Kaistia algarum: one gene and its partner. Each later gene encodes a partner of the first gene's protein in a complex. Links are inferred from orthologs where the notes say so. Each region holds a gene or a part of one and is shown in the gene's direction. Other genes may lie near its edges.

What was found. The genes of interacting proteins can lie anywhere in the genome.
Region 2: the proteins of secY (region 1) and secA are in contact, whole or in part, in a crystal structure (PDB 3DIN), measured with the Thermotoga maritima proteins. The link is inferred for Kaistia algarum from one-to-one orthologs. Residues at the interface, in WP_004081795.1 of Thermotoga maritima: Glu108, Gly109, Glu110, Glu111, Ala236, Glu237, Arg238, Arg239, Ile240, Thr241, Ile242, Gln243, Tyr244, Ala245, Arg246, Arg247, Val248, Thr249, Gly250, Arg251, Arg252, Val253, Tyr254, Gly256, Ala257, Ser258, Thr259, Tyr260, Leu261, Pro262; in WP_004082002.1 of Thermotoga maritima: Glu261, Ala262, Arg263, Lys300, Ala301, Arg302, Thr303, Ile304, Ile305, Leu323, Tyr324, Asp325, Pro326, Val329, Ser330, Tyr333, Ile336, Lys340, Phe345, Val349, Glu363, Phe364, Tyr374, Ser375, Gly376, Gly377, Glu393, Ile395, Thr482, Ser483.

The regions. Positions count from the first base shown.
Region 1 is NZ_JAPKNJ010000002.1:5,566-12,828, forward strand. Bases 4,132-6,977 are described here. They hold secY (preprotein translocase subunit SecY), read left to right. Parts: upstream 4,132-4,811; coding sequence 4,812-6,143; downstream 6,144-6,977. Other genes in these bases: rpmD (50S ribosomal protein L30), read left to right, coding at 4,132-4,191; rplO (50S ribosomal protein L15), read left to right, coding at 4,212-4,700; OSH05_RS13395 (adenylate kinase), read left to right, coding at 6,140-6,745; rpsM (30S ribosomal protein S13), read left to right, coding at 6,905-6,977. Outside these bases: rpmC (50S ribosomal protein L29), read left to right, coding at 1-111; rpsQ (30S ribosomal protein S17), read left to right, coding at 122-370; rplN (50S ribosomal protein L14), read left to right, coding at 434-802; rplX (50S ribosomal protein L24), read left to right, coding at 802-1,116; rplE (50S ribosomal protein L5), read left to right, coding at 1,109-1,666; rpsN (30S ribosomal protein S14), read left to right, coding at 1,693-1,998; rpsH (30S ribosomal protein S8), read left to right, coding at 2,012-2,410; rplF (50S ribosomal protein L6), read left to right, coding at 2,451-2,984; rplR (50S ribosomal protein L18), read left to right, coding at 2,996-3,352; rpsE (30S ribosomal protein S5), read left to right, coding at 3,404-3,949; more of rpmD, read left to right, coding at 3,979-4,131; more of rpsM, read left to right, coding at 6,978-7,263. UniProt on the Escherichia coli protein: The central subunit of the protein translocation channel SecYEG. Consists of two halves formed by TMs 1-5 and 6-10.
Region 2 is NZ_JAPKNJ010000001.1:2,742,906-2,748,070, reverse strand. Bases 1,885-5,165 are described here. They hold secA (preprotein translocase subunit SecA), read left to right. Parts: upstream 1,885-2,247; coding sequence 2,248-4,965; downstream 4,966-5,165. Other genes in these bases: OSH05_RS13155 (urea carboxylase-associated family protein), read left to right, coding at 4,994-5,165; OSH05_RS13165 (peptidylprolyl isomerase), read right to left, coding at 1,885-1,951. Also shown: bifunctional glutamate N-acetyltransferase/amino-acid acetyltransferase ArgJ, read right to left, coding at 1-832; more of OSH05_RS13165, read right to left, coding at 1,019-1,884. UniProt on the Escherichia coli protein: Required for protein export, interacts with the SecYEG preprotein conducting channel.

The DNA.
Region 1 (7,263 bases):
CAACGGGCGACTGGCCAGCTTGAGAACACGGCGCGTGTGCGGCAGGTTCGCCGCGACATCGCCAGGATCAAGACCATAGCCGCGCAGAAGAGCGCGGCGGACAAGCGCTGAGGAGACGAGGATGCCGAAACGCGTTCTGCAAGGCAGCGTCGTCAGCGACACGAATGACAAGACTGTTGTCGTTCTGGTCGAGCGGCGCTTCACGCACCCGGTCATGAAGAAGACGGTGCGTCGTTCGAAGAAGTATCAGGCCCACGACGAGGCCAACACCTACAAGATCGGCGACCAGGTCTTCATTCAAGAGTCGAAGCCGATCTCGAAGAACAAGCGCTGGGTCGTCATCGGCACGGAACTGTCGGACGGCAAATAAGACGAGGTTTGTTGCCGCTTCGCCCGATGGCGGAGCAGCGACCAGGAAAGTAGGCGGCCAGTCATGATTCAGATGCAGACTAACCTCGACGTGGCGGATAATTCCGGCGCTCGTCGTGTGATGTGCATCAAGGTTCTCGGCGGTTCCAAGCGGAAATATGCTTCGGTCGGCGACATCATTGTCGTCTCGATCAAGGAAGCGATTCCCCGGGGCCGTGTGAAGAAGGGCGATGTGATGAAGGCGGTCGTGGTCCGCACGGCCAAGGACATTCGTCGTCCGGACGGCAGCGTGATCCGCTTCGACAAGAATGCGGCCGTCTTGATCAACAATCAGAAGGAGCCGATCGGGACTCGTATCTTCGGGCCGGTGCCGCGCGAACTTCGCGCGAAGAACCACATGAAGATCATCTCGCTCGCGCCGGAGGTGCTGTGATGGCCGCTAAGATCAAGAAGGGCGACAACGTCATCGTCCTGACGGGTAAGGACAAGGGCAAGTCGGGCGAAGTGCTGAGTGTGATCCCGACCGAGCAGCGTGCAGTCGTGCGCGGCATCAATGTCGGCCGCAAGCACCAGAAGCAGACGGCGAGCGAGCAGGGCGGCATTGTTTCCAAGGAACTGCCGATCCATCTCTCGAACATCGCCATTGCTACGAGTGATGGAAAGCCGACGCGCGTCGGCTTCAAGATAACCGAAGACGGGCGCAAGCAACGCGTCGCAAAGCGTTCGGGAGATGTGATCGATGGCTGAGGCAGCTTACGAGCCGCGGCTCAAGACGTTCTACCAGGATGAGGTCCGGGCCAAGCTCGTGGCCGAGTTCGGCTACAAGAACCCGATGGAGGTTCCGCGGCTCGACAAGATCGTCCTGAACATGGGCGTCGGCGAGGCGGTAAACGATTCCAAGAAGGTTGGCACGGCGCTGGCGGATCTCGCCCAGATCGCAGGCCAGAAGCCGGCAGTAACCAAGGCGCGCAAGTCGATTGCGACCTTCAAGCTGCGCGAGCACATGCCGATCGGCGGCAAGGTGACGCTGCGCAAGGCGCGCATGTACGAGTTCCTGGATCGTCTGGTGACGATCGCTCTTCCCCGCGTCCGCGATTTCCGCGGCCTCAACCCGAAGAGCTTCGATGGCCGCGGCAATTATGCCATGGGCATCAAGGAGCACATCATTTTCCCGGAGATCAACTACGACAAGGTTGATCAGGTCTGGGGTATGGACGTGATCGTCTGCACCACGGCCAAGACGGACGACGAAGCTCGCGCCTTGCTCAAGGCGCTGAACTTCCCGTTCCGTTCGTAAGCGTCGTCGGAAAGGACGAGGATCAGATGGCTAAGAAGAGCTCCATCGAGAAGAACGATCTGCGGCGCAAGCTGTCGAAGCAGTATTCGGGCCGTCGCACGAAGCTGAAGGCGATTGCGAACGACGAGTCCCGGCCGCTGGAGGAGCGCTTCCAGGCGCGCCTCAAGCTCGCCGAGCTGCCGCGCAATTCGTCGCCGACTCGCATTCGCAATCGTTGCGAAGTGACCGGCCGCCCGCGCGGCGTCTATCGCAAGCTGAAGATGTCGCGTATCGCATTGCGCGAACTCGGGTCGTTGGGTCTGATCCCCGGCCTCGTCAAGTCGAGCTGGTAAGGAGAACGGTCCGATGACGATGACCGATCCTCTGGGTGATATGCTCACCCGCATTCGTAACGCCCAGATGCGGCGGCAGTCGAAGGTTTCGACCCCGTCCTCCAGGCTGCGCGAGAACGTTCTCGGCGTGCTGCAGTCGGAAGGTTATATCCGCGGCTTCACGACGGTCGATACGGGCGACGGCAGGGCCGAGCTTGAGATCGAGCTGAAGTATTTCGACGGCGAGCCGGTTATCCGCACGATCGAGCGGGTTTCCAAGCCGGGCCGCCGGGTCTACGCGTCGGTCAAGAGCATTCCGCGGGTCAAGAATGGCCTCGGCGTTTCCATCCTTTCGACGCCGAAGGGCGTCATGTCGGATGCTGACGCTCGTGAGCAGAATGTCGGCGGTGAAGTTCTGTGCCAGGTATTCTGATCTGGTTTGACGCGAAACACGAACCGGACGGATTGGTCTGATGTCTCGTATTGGAAAGAAATCGGTGGCCGTGCCTAACGGCGTGACAGCCACCATCAACGGCCAGACGGTGTCCGTGAAGGGCCCGAAGGGCGAGCTTTCCTTCAACTTCACCGACAACGTAGCGGTGGAACTGACGGATGGTGGGCTCAAGGTCACCCCTCGCGACAACAGCCAGCCGGCCCGTGCCGCCTGGGGAATGTCGCGGACGATGATTGCGAACCTGGTCAAGGGCGTGACGGACGGCTTCACGCGGAAGCTGGAGATCAACGGCGTTGGCTACCGCGCCGCGGTGCAGGGAACCAACCTGCAGCTCGCGCTCGGATATAGCCACGACGTGGTCTATCCGATCCCGGCCGGCATCACGATCCAGTGTGCCAAGCCCACGGAAATCCTGATTTCTGGCATTGATCGCCAGCGCGTCGGGCAGGTTGCAGCCGAGATTCGCGAATACCGCAGTCCGGAGCCCTATAAGGGCAAGGGCGTGAAATACGCCGAGGAAAAGATCTTCCGCAAGGAAGGCAAGAAGAAGTAACGGAGACCGTCATGGCCAACACGATCAAGGAACGGCGCAGCGCGCGCGTTCGCCGTGCGATCCGGAAGGTCGCGTCGGGACGTCCGCGCCTCAGCATCCATCGCTCTTCGGAGCATATCTACGCGCAGGTGATCGACGATGCGGCGGGCCGTACGCTCGCTTCCGCCTCGACCCTCGAGAAGGATCTCCGCGCGAGCCTCAAGACCGGCGCCGACAAGGCAGCGGCCGAGGTGGTGGGCAAGCTGGTGGCGGAGCGCGCGAAGGCCGCTGGCGTCACGCAGGTGGTGTTCGACCGCGGACCCTACCTTTTCCATGGCCGCGTCAAGGCGCTGGCTGACGGAGCTCGCGAGGGCGGTCTCGATTTCTGATGCGCCTTAGGGCCTGCATCTAACAGAACAACAGGACGATTGGATCTTTCGATGGCAAGAGAGCAGCGGGAAGAGCGCGACAGCGAATTCGTCGACAAGCTCGTTCACATCAATCGCGTCGCGAAGGTGGTGAAGGGCGGACGGCGGTTCGGTTTCGCCGCCCTCGTCGTCGTCGGCGACCAGAAGGGCCGGGTCGGTTTCGGCCATGGCAAGGCGCGCGAAGTGCCGGAGGCTATCCGCAAGGCGACCGAAGCGGCGAAGCGTTCGCTGGTTCGCGTTCCGCTGCGGGACGGCCGTACGCTGCATCACGACGTGTTCGGCCGCCACGGCGCCGGCCGCGTCTTCCTTCGTGCAGCACCTGCCGGTACCGGCATCATCGCCGGCGGCCCGATGCGCGCCGTGTTCGAGACGCTCGGCGTCCAGGACGTCGTTGCCAAGTCGATGGGCTCTTCCAACCCCTATAACATGGTGCGTGCGACCTTCGCCGCGCTGGCGGCCGAAGACAGCCCGCGCAGCGTTGCGGCTCGTCGTGGCATGAAGGTCTCGCTTCTGCAGTCTCGTCGCGGCGACGCGGTCGAGGCGTCCGCGGAAGCGTGATCGCGGTTCGATTTCGAGGATATTGAGCGATGGCCAACAAGACCGACGGCAAGAGCGCTGCTAAGACGATCGTCGTCGAGCAGACGGGCAGCCCGATTCGCCGGCCCTCCGATCAGCGTGCGACGCTGCTCGGTCTCGGCCTCAACAGGATCCGCCGCCGTTCGACGCTGCAGGACACGCCTGCGGTTCGCGGCATGATCGCCAAGGTGGCCCACCTCGTCCGCGTTGTGGACGGGGCGTAGGCCGCGAGAGGAATAGTTCGATGAAGCTCAATGAGATCAGTGACAATCCCGGCGCCCACAAGGATCCGATCCGCGTAGGCCGCGGCATTGGTTCGGGCAAGGGCAAGACCGGTGGTCGCGGCGTCAAGGGCCAGAAGTCGCGTACCGGTGTCGCGATCAAGGGCTTCGAGGGCGGCCAGATGCCGCTGCATCGTCGCCTGCCGAAGCGCGGCTTCCACAACATCTTCGCGAAGGACTTCAACGAGGTCAGCCTCGAGCGTGTCCAGGTCGCGATCGATGCGGGCAAGCTCGACGCGACCAAGGTCGTGACGGTCGAGGCCCTCAAGGAGGCCGGCGTGCTTCGCCGGATCCAGGACGGCGTTCGTCTGCTGGGTCCGGGCGAGCTTAAGGTAGCGGTCCAGTTCGAGATCGCTGGTGCTTCGAAGCCCGCGATCGAGGCGGTCGAGAAGGCTGGCGGATCCGTCAAGGTCCTCGCCCCGAAGGTTGCCGAGGAAGCCGCTGAGGCGTAAGCCTCCGGCGCATCCGACCGGAGGCGCGACTTGATGTTGCGCCTTCGAGGGACCACTTAGTGCCCCTACGGGGCAGTGGGGCCCGTCTCTCGGGCCCGATCGGAGCGGCGAATGGCATCTGCGGCTGAACAACTTGCGGCCAATCTGAATTTCGGCGCGTTCGCCAAGGCCGATGCACTCAAGAAGCGCATCTGGTTTACGTTGGGCGCGCTTCTGGTCTATCGGCTTGGAACTTATATTCCGCTGCCGGGGATCAATCCCGAGGCGCTCGCGAGTGCCTTCAACAATCAGCAATCGGGCATTCTCGGCCTGTTCAACATGTTTTCCGGCGGTGCCGTCGGACGCATGGCGATCTTCGCGCTCGGCATCATGCCGTATATCTCGGCCTCGATCATCATCCAGCTGATGACTTCGATCGTGCCGTCGCTCGACGCTCTCAAGAAAGAGGGCGAGGCGGGCCGCAAGATCATCAATCAGTATACGCGCTACGGAACGGTGCTTCTCGCCGTGGTCCAGGCTTACGGCATCTCGGTCGGGCTTGAGGGCGGCACGAATATCGTCATCGATCCGGGCCTGTTCTTCCGCATCACCACCGTGCTGACGCTCACCGGCGGCACGATGTTCCTGATGTGGCTCGGCGAGCAGATCACGTCGCGTGGCATCGGCAACGGCATTTCGCTGATCATCTTCGCGGGTATCGTCGCCAACCTGCCGCATGCGCTGGCCAGCATTCTCGAACTCGGCCGTCAGGGTGCCATCGCGACCTGGGTTATCCTGCTGGTGGCGGTTGTCGCCGTCGCCGCGATCGGCTTCATCGTCTATATGGAGCGGGCGCAGCGTCGCCTGGTCATCCAGTATCCGAAGCGCCAGGTCGGCAACCGGATGTTCCAGGGCGAATCATCGCACCTGCCGCTGAAGCTCAACACGTCGGGCGTCATCCCGCCGATCTTTGCTTCCTCCTTGCTGCTGCTGCCGGCGACGGTTGCCAATTTCACGGCAGGGCAGGGACCGAGCTGGTTCAACACGGTTGTAGCGCTGCTGGGCCACGGCACGATTCTCTATATGCTGCTCTATGCGGCGATGATCGTGTTCTTCTCGTTCTTCTACACGGCGATCGTGTTCAATCCGGTCGATACCGCCGACAATCTGAAGAAGCATGGCGGCTTCGTCCCGGGCATCCGCCCTGGGCAGAGAACGGCCGAGTATATCGACTACGTGCTGACGCGTATCACCGTTCTCGGCGCGGTTTACCTGGTAATCGTCTGTCTGCTGCCGGAATTCCTGATCTCGGCTACGCACGTTCCCTTCTATTTCGGCGGCACGTCGCTCCTCATTGTCGTCAATGTGACGATGGACACTGTGTCACAGGTGCAAGGCCACCTGCTCGCGCATCAATATGAAGGGCTCGTGAAGAAAGCCAAGCTTAAGGGGAAGAGGCGATGAGGCTGATACTGCTCGGACCGCCGGGGGCCGGCAAGGGCACGCAGTCGGCACGTATCGTCGAAAGGTTCGGTATTCCGCAGCTCTCCACCGGCGATATGCTTCGCGCAGCAGTGAAGGCGGGAACGCCGGTAGGGCTTCGGGCGAAGGCGATCATGGATGCCGGGAACCTCGTTTCCGACGAGGTGGTGATCGGCATCGTTGCGGAGCGGATCGAGGAAGCGGACGCCCGCAAGGGCTTCATTCTCGACGGGTTTCCCAGAACAATCGCCCAGGCTGACGCGCTTGAGGCGATGTTGGCGAAGAAGGGCCTGACGCTTGACGTTGTCGTTGAGCTGAAGGTGGATCGCGCCATCCTCATCGATCGTATCGTCAAGCGCGCCGAGGAGACGAAGGCGCGCGGCGAGGCGGTTCGCAAGGATGATGATCCGGAAGTCTTCAAGACACGGCTTGCTGCCTATGATCGCGATACCGCGGCGATTGCTCCTTATTACAAGGGTCGTGGCCGTTTGATCGAGATCGATGGCATGCGGCCGATCGATGAAGTCTGGCAGGAGGTCGAAAAGACACTCCAGCGTCTTGACGAAACGGTCGCTACCCGATAAGGGTCGCGCCTCATTTCGGATTGGCGTCGTCGTTCCTCGAGAATCGCGGGACGGCGGCGTGTTTGCGTCATGGAAACCCCGCGTGGGCCGGCCTCCACCGGATGCGGGGACAACGAGGTGCCGATCCCGGTTGACGGGCGGCTTAAATGGAGACGGCAAGTGGCCCGTATCGCAGGCGTCAATATCCCGACGAACAAGCGCGTGATCATCGCGCTTCAGTATATTCACGGCATCGGCGCGAGGAACGCGCAGGACATCATCACCCGGACGGGCATCGATCCGTCGCGTCGCGTGAACGAGCTCTCGGACGCCGAGGTGCTGCAGATCCGCGAGGCTATCGATCGCGACTTCGTCGTGGAAGGTGATCTTCGCCGCGAAGTCGCAATGAACATCAAGCGTCTGATGGATCTGGGCTGCTATCGCGGCCTCCGCCATCGTCGCGGTCTGCCGGTTCGCGGCCAGCGCACGCATACCAATGCGCGCACCCGCAAGGGTCCGGCCAAGCCGATCGCCGGCAA
Region 2 (5,165 bases), on another replicon or contig:
CAACCTGCACGGCGAGATCCAGAAGAACCTCGTCCAGAGCCTCGGCAAATCCCGCCAGACGCGGATCGGCGGCATCGGTGATCGTCTCCGAGCCGGCCGCCTGGCCGGTGGCGAAGAGGAGCAGCGTGTCCGAGGTCGAAGTGTCGCTGTCGATCGTCACCGAATTGAAGCTGCCGACGACGCCCTTCGACAGCAGCGCCTGCAGCACAGGCGCCGAGATCGCCGCGTCGGTCGCGACGAAGGACAGCATGGTTGCCATGTCCGGTGCGATCATGCCGGCGCCCTTGGCAATGCCGTTGATCGTCACCTCGGCGCCGCCGAGCCGAACGCGCCGCGTCGATCCTTTCGGGAATGTGTCGGTCGTCATGATCGCGCGCGCGGCATCGATCCATGGGCCTTCGGCGACGCGGGTCGCTGTCTCGGGCAGCACTGCCTCGAACTTCGCCGCATCAAGTGGCTCGCCGATCACGCCGGTGGACGCCAGAAACACCTCGCCGGGCTGACAGTCGGCAACCTGGGCCGCGAGCGCCGCTTGCCGCGTCGTCGTTTCGACGCCCTTCTTGCCCGTGAAGGCATTGGCATTGCCGGAATTCACGAGCAGCGCCCGCGCCGAGCCGCCTGCCAGCGCCTGCCGGCACCAGTCGACCGGAGCCGAGGGGCATTTCGACGTCGTGAAGACACCCGCAACGCTGGTCCCCTCGGCGAACAGCGCCAGGAAGACATCGCGCCGCTCACGATATTTGATGCCCGCCGCCGCCGTGGCGAAGCGGACGCCGGCCACGGACGGCATGTCGGGAAAGGGAACGGCGAGCGGAGAAATGGCGGTCGACATCTAAGCCTCGGCGAGTTCGGGCACGGAGCGGAAACCGTCCTGCCCGAAGCCTTGGTCACACGCAAGGCGTTTCGGGCGACGGGCGAGGAAGCCGCGGATGCACCACAGCGGCATCCGCTCAACGAAAAGGCCGGAACATTGTCCGGCCTTCTCAATTCCGCGGCGGCCAATGGCCGGAGGATCGGCTTACTGGGCCGGCTGCGTCGCCGGCTGCGCCTTCAGGGCAGGATCGATGATGTCGACCTTGTTGTCCTTGCGCAGGTTGGCGACCGTCTGCACGAACAGATCGCGCAGCACCATCTGGCGCACCTGGTCCTTGACCTGGTCATAGCTCGGCAGCGGCTGCTTGCGCTTGTCCGTCACCTTGATGATGTGGAAGCCATACTGGGTCTTGACCGGGGTCTCGGTATATTTGCCGACCTCAAGGGCGAAGGCCGCCTTCTCGAATTCCGGGACCATCTTGCCCTGGGTGAAATAACCGAGATCGCCGCCCATCTTGGCCGAGCCGGGATCCTGCGACTTCGCCTTGGCGATCGTCGCGAAATCGGCACCGGCGTCGAGCTCCTTGATGATCGCCTTCGCCTCGTCCTCGGTCTTGACCAGGATGTGGGCCGCCTGGACTTCTTCCTGCGGCGTGACCTTGGCGATTTCCTGCTCGTAACGCTGCTTGACCGCCTCGTCGGTGGTCTTGCCCTCGATCTCGGCGCGGAAATACTCGCTCCGCAGCGCCTGGGCCCGCAGCAGCGCGAGCTGGCTCTGGAACGTATCCGACTTGTCGAGGCCGGCCGCCGTGGCAGCGGTCGCCATCAGCTTCAGATCGATCAGAACGTCGAGAACGGCCCGGCGCTGATCCTCCGGCGGAACCTTGGCGATCTGCTCGCCGAAAGCCTGGGCGGCGAGGCCGAGATCACCTTCGGTGATCGGCTCGCCATTGATCGTCGCGACGACCGTCTTCGGGTCGATCGGGGCTGGAGCCGGAGCGGCGGCAGCAGCCGGCGCCGTGGTTGCGGCCGGCGCCGCATCATCGGCATGAGCCGGTGCGGCGAGCGCGATCAGACCGAAAAGCGCCAGAGCCGATCCGCGCAGTGCGAGCCGACGCGGTGAGTGACGTGACGTCATCGAATTGTCCTGTTCCATTACAGACGCTGGGTGGGTCAGGGCGCGTCCGACCGCTGCGGTCGGGTGCCCCAGATTCCTTGCTGTTGCTGCATTATCAGGCCAGCCGGCACCGCCGCGGCCACGTTGACATCCTGGGTGCCCCCTCTTATCTGTCTCGGGTCTCGGCGTCCAGAACGCTGTTGACGACCGAGGTGTCGGCGCTTCCCACGGTTTCCGGCCCGAGAGCCCCTAGCGAACCGGCGCAGCTTCGCCCAATTGAGGGCAAGCAGCGCCGTATGAATATTCAAGGATAAGCCATGGCCGGTCTCGGTTCTCTAGCGCGCAAGATCTTCGGATCCTCCAATGACCGGCGTGTGAAGAGCTATCGTCCCAAGGTCGCGTTGATCAACGCGCTGGAGGGAGAGCTCTCGAAGCTCACGGATGATCAACTTCGCGCGAGAACGGGGGAGTTCAAGAGCAAGATCGCCGCCGGCGCCAGCGTCGACGACATCCTGGTCGAGGCTTTCGCCACCGTTCGCGAGGGCGCCAAGCGCGCGCTCGGCATGCGCCATTTCGACGTGCAGCTGATCGGCGGCATGGTGCTGAACGACGGTGACATTTCCGAGATGAAAACCGGCGAAGGCAAGACGCTGGTCGCGACGCTGCCGGTTTATCTGAACGCGCTGACCGGCAAGGGCGTCCACGTCGTCACCGTGAACGACTACCTCGCCAAGCGCGACGCCGAGTGGATGGGGCGCCTCTATCGGTTCCTCGGCCTCTCGGTCGGCGTTATCGTGCACGGCCTAGACGATGACGAGCGCCGCGCGGCTTATGGCTGCGACATCACCTACGGCACGAACAACGAATACGGCTTCGACTATCTGCGCGACAACATGAAGTACGAGCTCGGACACATGGTCCAGCGCGGGCATCATTACGCAATCGTCGACGAGGTCGACTCGATCCTGATCGACGAGGCGCGCACGCCGCTGATCATCTCCGGTCCGCTCGACGACCGCTCCGAACTCTACAACCTCATCGACACGTTCATCCCGCGGCTGCTGCCCGAGGATTACGACATCGACGAGAAGCAGCGCTCGGCCAGTTTCACGGAAGCCGGCAACGAGAAGCTTGAGCAGTTGCTGGCCGAGGCGGGCCTCCTGAAGGGCGACTCGCTGTACGACGTCGAGAACGTAACCGTCGTCCACCACATCAATCAGGGCCTGCGCGCGCACCGCCTGTTCCAGCGCGACAAGGACTACATCGTCAAGAACGACGAAGTCATCATCATCGACGAATTCACCGGCCGCATGATGCCGGGCCGCCGCTATTCGGAAGGCCTGCACCAGGCGCTGGAGGCCAAGGAACACGTCCAGATCCAGCCCGAGAACCAGACGCTGGCCTCGATCACCTTCCAGAACTATTTCCGCATGTATGAGAAGCTGGCCGGCATGACCGGAACGGCGCAGACGGAAGCGGCCGAGTTCATGGACATTTACGGGCTCGAGGTCATCGAGATCCCGACCAACGTCGCCGTCTCTCGCATCGACGATGATGACGAGGTCTATCGGACCGCGGCGGAGAAATACAAGGCGATCATCCGCGTCATCCGCGACTGCAGCGAGCGTGGCCAGCCGGTTCTCGTCGGCACGACGTCGATCGAGAAGTCGGAACTCCTCTCCGAAATGCTGAAGAAGGAGAAGGTTCCGCACCAGGTGCTGAACGCCCGCTATCACGAGCAGGAAGCCTATATCGTCAGCCAGGCCGGCGTTCCCGCCGCCGTGACGATCGCCACCAACATGGCGGGCCGAGGCACCGACATCCAGCTCGGCGGCAATCTCGACATGCGACTTGAGCGCGATCTCGAAGGCATTGTCGACGAGGCCGAGCGCGAACGCCTGACGGCAGAGATCAAAGCCGACATCGCCGCGAAGAAGAAGGTCGCTCTCGCGGCCGGCGGCCTCTACGTCATCGGCACCGAGCGCCACGAGAGCCGCCGCATCGACAACCAGCTGCGTGGCCGTTCCGGCCGCCAGGGTGATCCGGGCCATTCGCATTTCTTCCTGTCGCTGCAGGACGATCTGATGCGCATCTTTGGTTCCGACCGCATGGACGGCATGCTGCAGAAGCTCGGCCTCAAGGAGGACGAGGCGATCGTCCATCCCTGGATCAACCGGGCTCTGGAAAAGGCGCAGCAGAAGGTCGAGGCCCGCAACTTCGACATCCGCAAGAACCTTCTGAAATATGATGACGTCATGAACGACCAGCGCAAGGTCATCTTCGACCAGCGCGTCGAGCTCATGGCCGAGGACGACGTCGCCTCGACGATCGACGACATGCGCCGCGAGGTGACCATCGACCTCGTTGCCAAGCACATCCCGGAAAAGGCCTATCCCGAGCAATGGGACGCGGCCGGCCTGCATGAGCAGTTGAACCAAGTCCTCAATCTCGATCTCCCGATCGTCGAGTGGGCGGCCGAGGAAGGCATCGCCGACGCCGAAGTGCGCGAGCGCGCGCTGAAGGCCGGCGACGAGGCCGCGGCCTCCCGCACGGAACGCTTCTCGCCGGAAGTGATGCGGCAGGTCGAGAAGGCCGTGCTGCTGCAGACGCTGGACCATCTCTGGCGCGAGCATCTCGTCACGCTCGACCATCTGCGTCAGGTGATCGGCTATCGCGGCTATGCGCAGCGCGACCCGCTCAACGAATACAAGACCGAGGCGTTCGAGCTGTTCGAAGCCATGCTGGAGAATCTTCGCCAGACGGTGACGTCGCAGATGATGCGCGTCGAGATCATGCAGTCGCCGCCGCTGATGCCGCAGGAGGCCGAAGACCTCCAGCCCGTGCATCTCGACCCGACCACGGGCGGCAACGAGATGGACGAGGCCTTCTTCCAGAGCTTCGCCGCCGCGCCCGACTTCGATGCGGTTGCCGTCGATCCGAACGATCCGACGACCTGGGGCAAGGTCCAGCGCAATGCGCCCTGCCCCTGCGGCTCCGGCAAGAAGTTCAAGCACTGCCACGGCCGCTTCGCCTGACGGCGAGGCGCTTCCAGGGAGGCGCGGCATGGTTGGACAGCCGCAATCGGCCGAGCCTCTCGATGCCGCCAAGCGCCGCTCGGTTCCGCCTGTCATCTGCTACGAAGTGGACCGGCTGCCGCCCTATGACGCTACTTTCTACGAACGGGCACGCAGCGGGCTGACGAAGATCGCGGAAATTGTGGTTCCGCCGCGCGAGG